DNA from 2 places in the Streptomyces sp. NBC_01384 genome. Region 1 is predicted to be linked to the other one. Evidence: riboswitches for the same ligand, from Rfam matches in the RefSeq annotation. Region 1 holds a riboswitch; the other holds the start of a gene.
What was found. A riboswitch is a leader RNA that binds a small molecule or an ion and turns the genes downstream of it on or off. The one in region 1 is predicted to bind thiamine pyrophosphate.
Positions count from the first base shown of each region.

Region 2: it holds a riboswitch for thiamine pyrophosphate, as region 1 does, so the genes downstream of both, OG747_RS31660 (thiamine ABC transporter substrate binding subunit) here and thiO (glycine oxidase ThiO) in region 1, are expected to answer to the same signal.

Region 1 covers NZ_CP109559.1:2,565,911-2,569,115, forward strand. Annotated here, with positions in the region: gene OG747_RS11550 (NAD(P)/FAD-dependent oxidoreductase) at 1-996, opposite strand, end outside; TPP riboswitch at 1,338-1,449, shown strand; gene thiO (glycine oxidase ThiO) at 1,447-2,649, shown strand; gene thiS (sulfur carrier protein ThiS) at 2,646-2,846, shown strand; gene OG747_RS11565 (thiazole synthase) at 2,850-3,205, shown strand, end outside.
Region 2 covers NZ_CP109559.1:6,886,203-6,889,407, forward strand. Annotated here, with positions in the region: gene rlmN (23S rRNA (adenine(2503)-C(2))-methyltransferase RlmN) at 1-1,040, shown strand, start outside; TPP riboswitch at 1,089-1,207, shown strand; gene OG747_RS31660 (thiamine ABC transporter substrate binding subunit) at 1,286-2,362, shown strand; gene OG747_RS31665 (ABC transporter permease) at 2,338-3,205, shown strand, end outside.

The sequences.
Region 1 (3,205 bases):
GCCCGAGGGGTCGCCACGCCAGACGGTCGTGTCGGCGAGCGCGTGGTGGCCGACGTACTGGACGAACCGGCCGAACTGCTCGGACCAGAAGTACGGGACCGGGTCGTACGCCACCGGGACCTCGCCGATGATGTTCGCCGCCACCGTGCGCGGCCCCTGGAGGGCGTTGTCCCAGTGGTGGACGAGGAGGCGCTCCTCGTACCGGCCCGAGGGGAAGGAGGCGCAGTCGCCGACCGCGTAGATGTCCGGCACGGAAGTGCGCAGGTGGTTGTCGGCGACCACCTCCTGGTGGGCGCCGAGCTCGATGCCGGAGCCGGCCAGCCAGGCGGTGGCGGGGCGCGCGCCGACACCGACGACGACGGCGCCCGCGGGCACCCGGGAGCCGTCGTCCAGCACCACCGCGCCCGGCTCGACGCGCTCCACGCGCGCGTGGGTGCGCAAGGAGGCCCCGCTGTCCGTGTACCAGGCGGTCATCGGCGCGGCCACCTCAGCGGGCAGCGCCCCGGCCAGCGGCCGGTCGGCGGCCTCGACGACCGTCACCGCGCACCCGGCCTCGCGCGCCGCCGTGGCGAACTCCGCGCCGATCCAGCCCGCCCCGACGACCACGATGTCGTGCTGCCGGGCCAGCACGGGGCGCAGCCGCTCGGCATCGTCCAGGGTGCGCAGGAGATGGACGCCGGGGACGCCCTGCGCGCCCGGCAACTGGATCGGTTCCGCGCCGGTGGCGAGGACCAGGACGTCGTACGGCACCGGCCCGGCCTCGGTGTCCAGCTCATGGTCCCCGGGGCGCACGCCCAGCGCCTCGCAGCCGAGCCGCAGTTCGATGCCGAGAGCCTCGAAGTCGATGTCGAAGGCGGAGCCCTCGGCCGTGCCGAGCAGCACCGCCTTGGACAGTGGCGGCCGGTCGTACGGCTGGTGCGGCTCGGCGCCGATCAGCGTCACGTCCCCGGTGAAGCCCTGTTCGCGCAGGGCGACCGCGGTCTGTACGCCGGCCATGCCCGCGCCGACGATGACGACCCGCCGTGCCGTACGCCCCTGCGACTGCGACTGCGACTGCGCCTGCCGCTGTGCCTGTGCCTGCGTCTGCTCGCTCACCTGATCACCATAGACAACTGACAATCTGTCAGTCAGGGGACGTGCTCAGTGAGCTCTTCCACAAGGCTCGTCCCGCTGCCCTCCCGTGTCCCGGCGAGGTGCCCGCGTACGACGTCCCCGCCCGCGTACTCGGCCCAGATCTCGCCGTGACCGGCGCGAGGACGAGGCGGCCGTCGAGCGAACGCGCCATGGACGGAGGCTCCCTTACTGAGGCATACGGCAGCGGGCTAGGGTGGCCAAGTTAAAGCACTCGCGGGAGCCCGGACGCACCGGGCTGAGAGGGAGGCTGGCGGCCTCCGACCGTACGAACCTGATCCGGGTCATGCCGGCGAAGGGAGGGGCTGGACGCCCATGTCGCCTACACGTACACCTGCACCTGCACCTGCACGCACATCGGATACACGTACATCAGATGTCCTTGTCATCGGGGGCGGGATCATCGGGCTCGTCACGGCGTGGCGGGCCGCGCAGCGCGGGTTCACCGTCACGGTCGTGGACCCCGAGCCGGGGTGCGGGGCGGCGCGAGTGGCCGCCGGAATGCTCGCCGCCGTCACCGAGCTGCACTACGGCGAGCAGACCCTGCTGGGCCTGAACCTCGCCTCCGCGCGGCGCTATCCCGACTTCGCCGCCGAGCTCAGCGAGGCGAGCGGCCAGGACCTCGGCTACCGCCGGTGCGGCACACTGGCCGTCGCGCTGGACGCCGACGACCGCGCCCATCTGCGCGAACTGCACGCCCTGCAACGCCGGTCGGGGCTCGACTCGCAGTGGCTCAGCGGACGTGAGTGCCGCCGTCTGGAGCCGATGCTCGCGCCGGGCGTGCGCGGCGGGCTGCGGGTCGACGGCGACCACCAGATAGATCCGCGACGGCTCGCGAAGGCCCTGGTCACGGCGTGCGAGCGGGCCGGAGTGGAGTTCCACCGGACGTGGGCGGAGCGGCTGACCGTCGTACGGGACCGGGCCGCCGGCGTCGGCACGACGGACGGCGAACAGCTGACGGCGGGGCAGGTGGTGCTCGCCGCCGGGAGCCTCAGCGGGAAGCTCGCGGGCGTGCCCGACGACGTACTGCCGCCCGTGCGCCCCGTGAAGGGGCAGGTGCTGCGGCTGACCGTGCCGAAGCGGTACGCGCCCTTCCTGAGCCGGACCGTGCGGGCCGTCGTGCGCGGCAGTCAGGTCTATCTGGTGCCGCGGGAGAACGGTGAGCTCGTCGTGGGCGCCACCAGCGAGGAGCTGGGCTGGGACACGACGGTGACGGCGGGCGGGGTGTACGAGCTGCTGCGCGACGCGCACGAGCTGGTTCCCGGGATCACCGAGCTGCCGCTCACGGAGACACGCGCGGGCCTCCGGCCCGGGTCGCCCGACAACGCGCCGCTGCTCGGCCCGACCGGGCTCGACGGGCTGCTGCTGGCCACCGGCCACTACCGCAACGGCGTCCTGCTCACGCCCGTCACCGGAGACGCCATGGCGCACGTCCTGACCACCGGAGAACTGCCGGACGAGGCACGCCCCTTCACCCCCCAGCGCTTCAGCACGGCGCTCACGGAGCAGCCCGCATGAACATCTTCGTCAATGGGGAGCGGCGGCTGATCGCCGCCGGCACCGCCCTCGACACGCTCGTCGCCACCCTCACCGTCGCGCCGTCCGGAGTCGCCGCCGCGCTCAACGAAACCGTCGTCCCGCGCGCGCAGTGGTCGTCCACGTCCCTCTCCGAGGGAGACCGCGTCGAAGTCCTCACCGCCGTCCAAGGAGGCTGACCCATGGCCGACGATCCCTTTGTCCTCGGCGGTACGTCCTTCTCGTCCCGCCTGATCATGGGTACCGGGGGTGCACCCAGCCTGGACGTCCTGGAACGGTCGCTCGTGGCGTCCGGCACGGAGCTGACGACGGTCGCGATGCGGCGGGTCGATCCCGCGGCGCACGGCTCGGTGCTGTCCGTGCTCGACAAGCTGGGCATCAGGGTGCTGCCGAACACCGCGGGGTGCTTCACCGCGGGCGAGGCCGTGCTGACCGCCCGGCTCGCGCGGGAGGCGCTCGGTACCGAGATGGTCAAACTGGAGGTCATCGCCGACGAGCGCACCCTGCTGCCGGATCCGATCGAGTTGCTGGATGCCGC
Region 2 (3,205 bases), 4.3 Mb from region 1:
CCGATCTCACGCCGGCCGAGCGCAAAGAGGCCGTTGCGGCGATCGGTGAGAAGCCGTTTCGCGCCAAGCAGCTCTCGCAGCACTACTTCGCGCGGTACGCGCATGACCCCGCGGAGTGGACGGACATCCCGGCCGCCGCGCGTGGCAAGCTCCAGGAGGCGCTGCTTCCCGAGCTGATGACGGTCGTGCGGCATCTGTCGACCGACCAGGAGACCACCCGCAAGACCCTGTGGCGCCTGTTCGACGGCACACTCGTCGAGTCCGTGCTGATGCGCTACCCGGACCGCGTGACCATGTGCATCAGCTCGCAGGCCGGCTGCGGGATGAACTGCCCGTTCTGCGCCACCGGTCAGGCCGGGCTGGACCGGAACCTGTCCACCGGCGAGATCGTGCACCAGATCGTGGACGGGATGCGGGCCCTCAGGGACGGCGAGATCCCGGGTGGTCCGGCGCGGCTGAGCAACATCGTCTTCATGGGCATGGGCGAGCCGCTCGCCAACTACAAGCGGGTCGTGGGGGCCATTCGTGCGCTCACCGATCCCGAGCCGGACGGGCTCGGGCTCTCGCAGCGCGGGATCACCGTGTCGACGGTCGGGCTGGTCCCCGCCATCCACCGGTTCTCCGACGAGGGCTTCAAGTGCCGTCTCGCCATCTCCCTGCACGCGCCGGACGACGAGCTGCGCGACACCCTCGTCCCCGTCAACACGCGGTGGAAGGTGCGCGAGGTGCTGGACGCCGGATGGGAGTACGCGGCCAAGTCCGGGCGCCGGCTCTCCATCGAGTACGCGCTGATCCGGGACATCAACGACCAGGCGTGGCGCGGTGACCGGCTCGGGCGGCTGCTCAAGGGCAAGCCCGTGCATGTGAATCTGATTCCGCTGAACCCGACGCCGGGCTCGAAGTGGACCGCCTCGCGGCCCGAGGACGAGAAGGCGTTCGTCGAGGCGATCGCCGCCCACGGGGTGCCGGTCACCGTCCGGGACACCCGGGGCCAGGAGATCGACGGGGCGTGCGGTCAGCTCGCCGCGACCGAGCGATAGTCTGGCCCGCGTACCCGCGTACGTACATTTTCATATTCCGACATCTTCATATTCCGACAGGGGAGCGCCACAGCGCTGAGAGTGCGGTAGCCGGGACACCGGTGGGCCGCAGACCCTCAGAACCTTGCCCAGGTCATTCTGGGTAGGAAGTTCGGGCATCACTCAAGCTGTTGCGCCCTGCCCGGGAACCTTCCGAGGTTTCCGGGCAGGGCCGCGTCTCTTCCTGGTCAGCCAGGAGGAAATCAGTGAGCACCACCAAGACGTTCGCGGCCGTGGCCGTCGGTCTGGGCCTGGTCACGCTCTCCGCGTGCGGGTCCTCCGACAGCAACGGCGCCGGGGACTCCAAGACCGTGACGCTCGTCAGCCACGACTCGTGGGCCGTGTCGAAGAGCGTGCTGGGGGACTTCGAGAAGCAGTCCGGCTACACGGTCAAGGTCCTCAAGGACGGCGACGCCGGCCAGGCCGTCAACAAAGCCATCCTCACCAAGGACAACCCGCAGGGCGATGTCTTCTTCGGCGTCGACAACACCCTGCTGAGCCGGGCGCTCGACAACGGGCTCTTCCAGTCGTACGAGGCGAAGGGCTCGGACCAGATCCTCCCCGAGTACCGGGTCGACCAGGACAAGCACCGGGTCACGCCCATCGACTCCGGCGACATCTGCGTCAACTACGACAAGAAGTACTTCGCCGACCACAAGCTGGCCCCGCCGGCCTCCTTCGACGACCTGATCAAGCCCGCGTACAAGAACCTGCTCGTCACGGAGAACGCGTCCACGTCCTCACCCGGCCTCGGCTTCCTGCTCGGGACCGCCGCGAAGTACGGCGACAGCAGCTGGCAGGACTACTGGAAGAAGCTCAAGGCCAACGGCGTGAAGGTCGTCGACGGCTGGGACCAGGCCTACAACGACGAGTTCTCCGGGTCCTCCGGCGGCAAGAAGGCCAAGGCCGACCGGCCGCTCGTCGTCTCCTACGCCTCCTCCCCGCCCGCCGAGGTCGTCTACGGCGACCCGAAGCCACAGACCGCGCCGACCGGGGTCGCGAACGGCACCTGCTTCCGGCAGATCGAGTACGCGGGGCTGCTGAGCAACGCGAAGAACACCAAGGGCGGCAAGGCGCTCCTCGACTTCCTGATCACCAAGGAGTTCCAGGACGACATGCCGCTGAACATGTTCGTGTACCCGGTCCGCGAAGCCGCTCAGGTACCCCAGGTGTTCCTGAAGTTCGGCCCCCAGGCCAAGGACCCCGAGACCATGGCCCCCGCCAAGATCGCCGACAACCGTGATCAGTGGGTCAGGTCGTGGACCTCGCTCGTACTGAAGTAGCCCCGCGCAAGACCCGTAAGGGGAGCGCGACGCGGCTCGGGCTGATGGCCCTGCCCGTCGCGTTCTTCGCCGTCTTCTTCGCGTACCCCGTGGCCGCGATCGTGGCCCGCGGCCTCAAGGTCGACGGGGTCTGGCAGTTCGGACGGATCGGCGAGGTGCTCGCACAGTCGGACATCCGGCATGTGCTGTGGTTCACCGCCTGGCAGGCGCTCGCCTCCACGGCGCTCACGCTGCTGATCGCGCTCCCCGGCGCGTATGTCTTCGCGCGCTTCGATTTCAGGGGCAAGCAGGTGCTGCGGGCGGTGGTGACCGTCCCGTTCGTGCTGCCGACCGTCGTGGTCGGTACGGCGTTCCTGGCCCTGGTGGGCCGGGGCGGGCTGCTGGACCAGCTGTGGGGCGTACGGCTGGACACCACCGTGTGGGCGATCCTGCTCGCACATGTCTTCTTCAACTACGCCGTCGTGGTACGGACCGTCGGCGGGCTCTGGTCGCAGCTCGACCCGCGTCAGGAGGAGGCCGCGCGGATGCTCGGCGCCTCCCGGTTCGCGGCCTGGCGCAAGGTGACGCTCCCGGCGCTGAGCCCGGCCGTGGCCGCCGCCGCGCTGATGGTCTTCCTCTTCACCTTCACCTCGTTCGGCGTGGTGCAGATCCTCGGCGGGCCGACCTTCTCCACCCTCGAAGTCGAGATCTACCGGCAGACCTCGGAGATCTTCGACCTCGCGACCGCGGCCGTGCTGACGATCATCCAGTTCGTGGCCGTCGGCGCGATCCTCGCCGTGCACGCCTGGACCGTACGCCGCCGGGAGACCGCCCTGCGCCTGGTGGCTCCCGAGGTGACCGCGC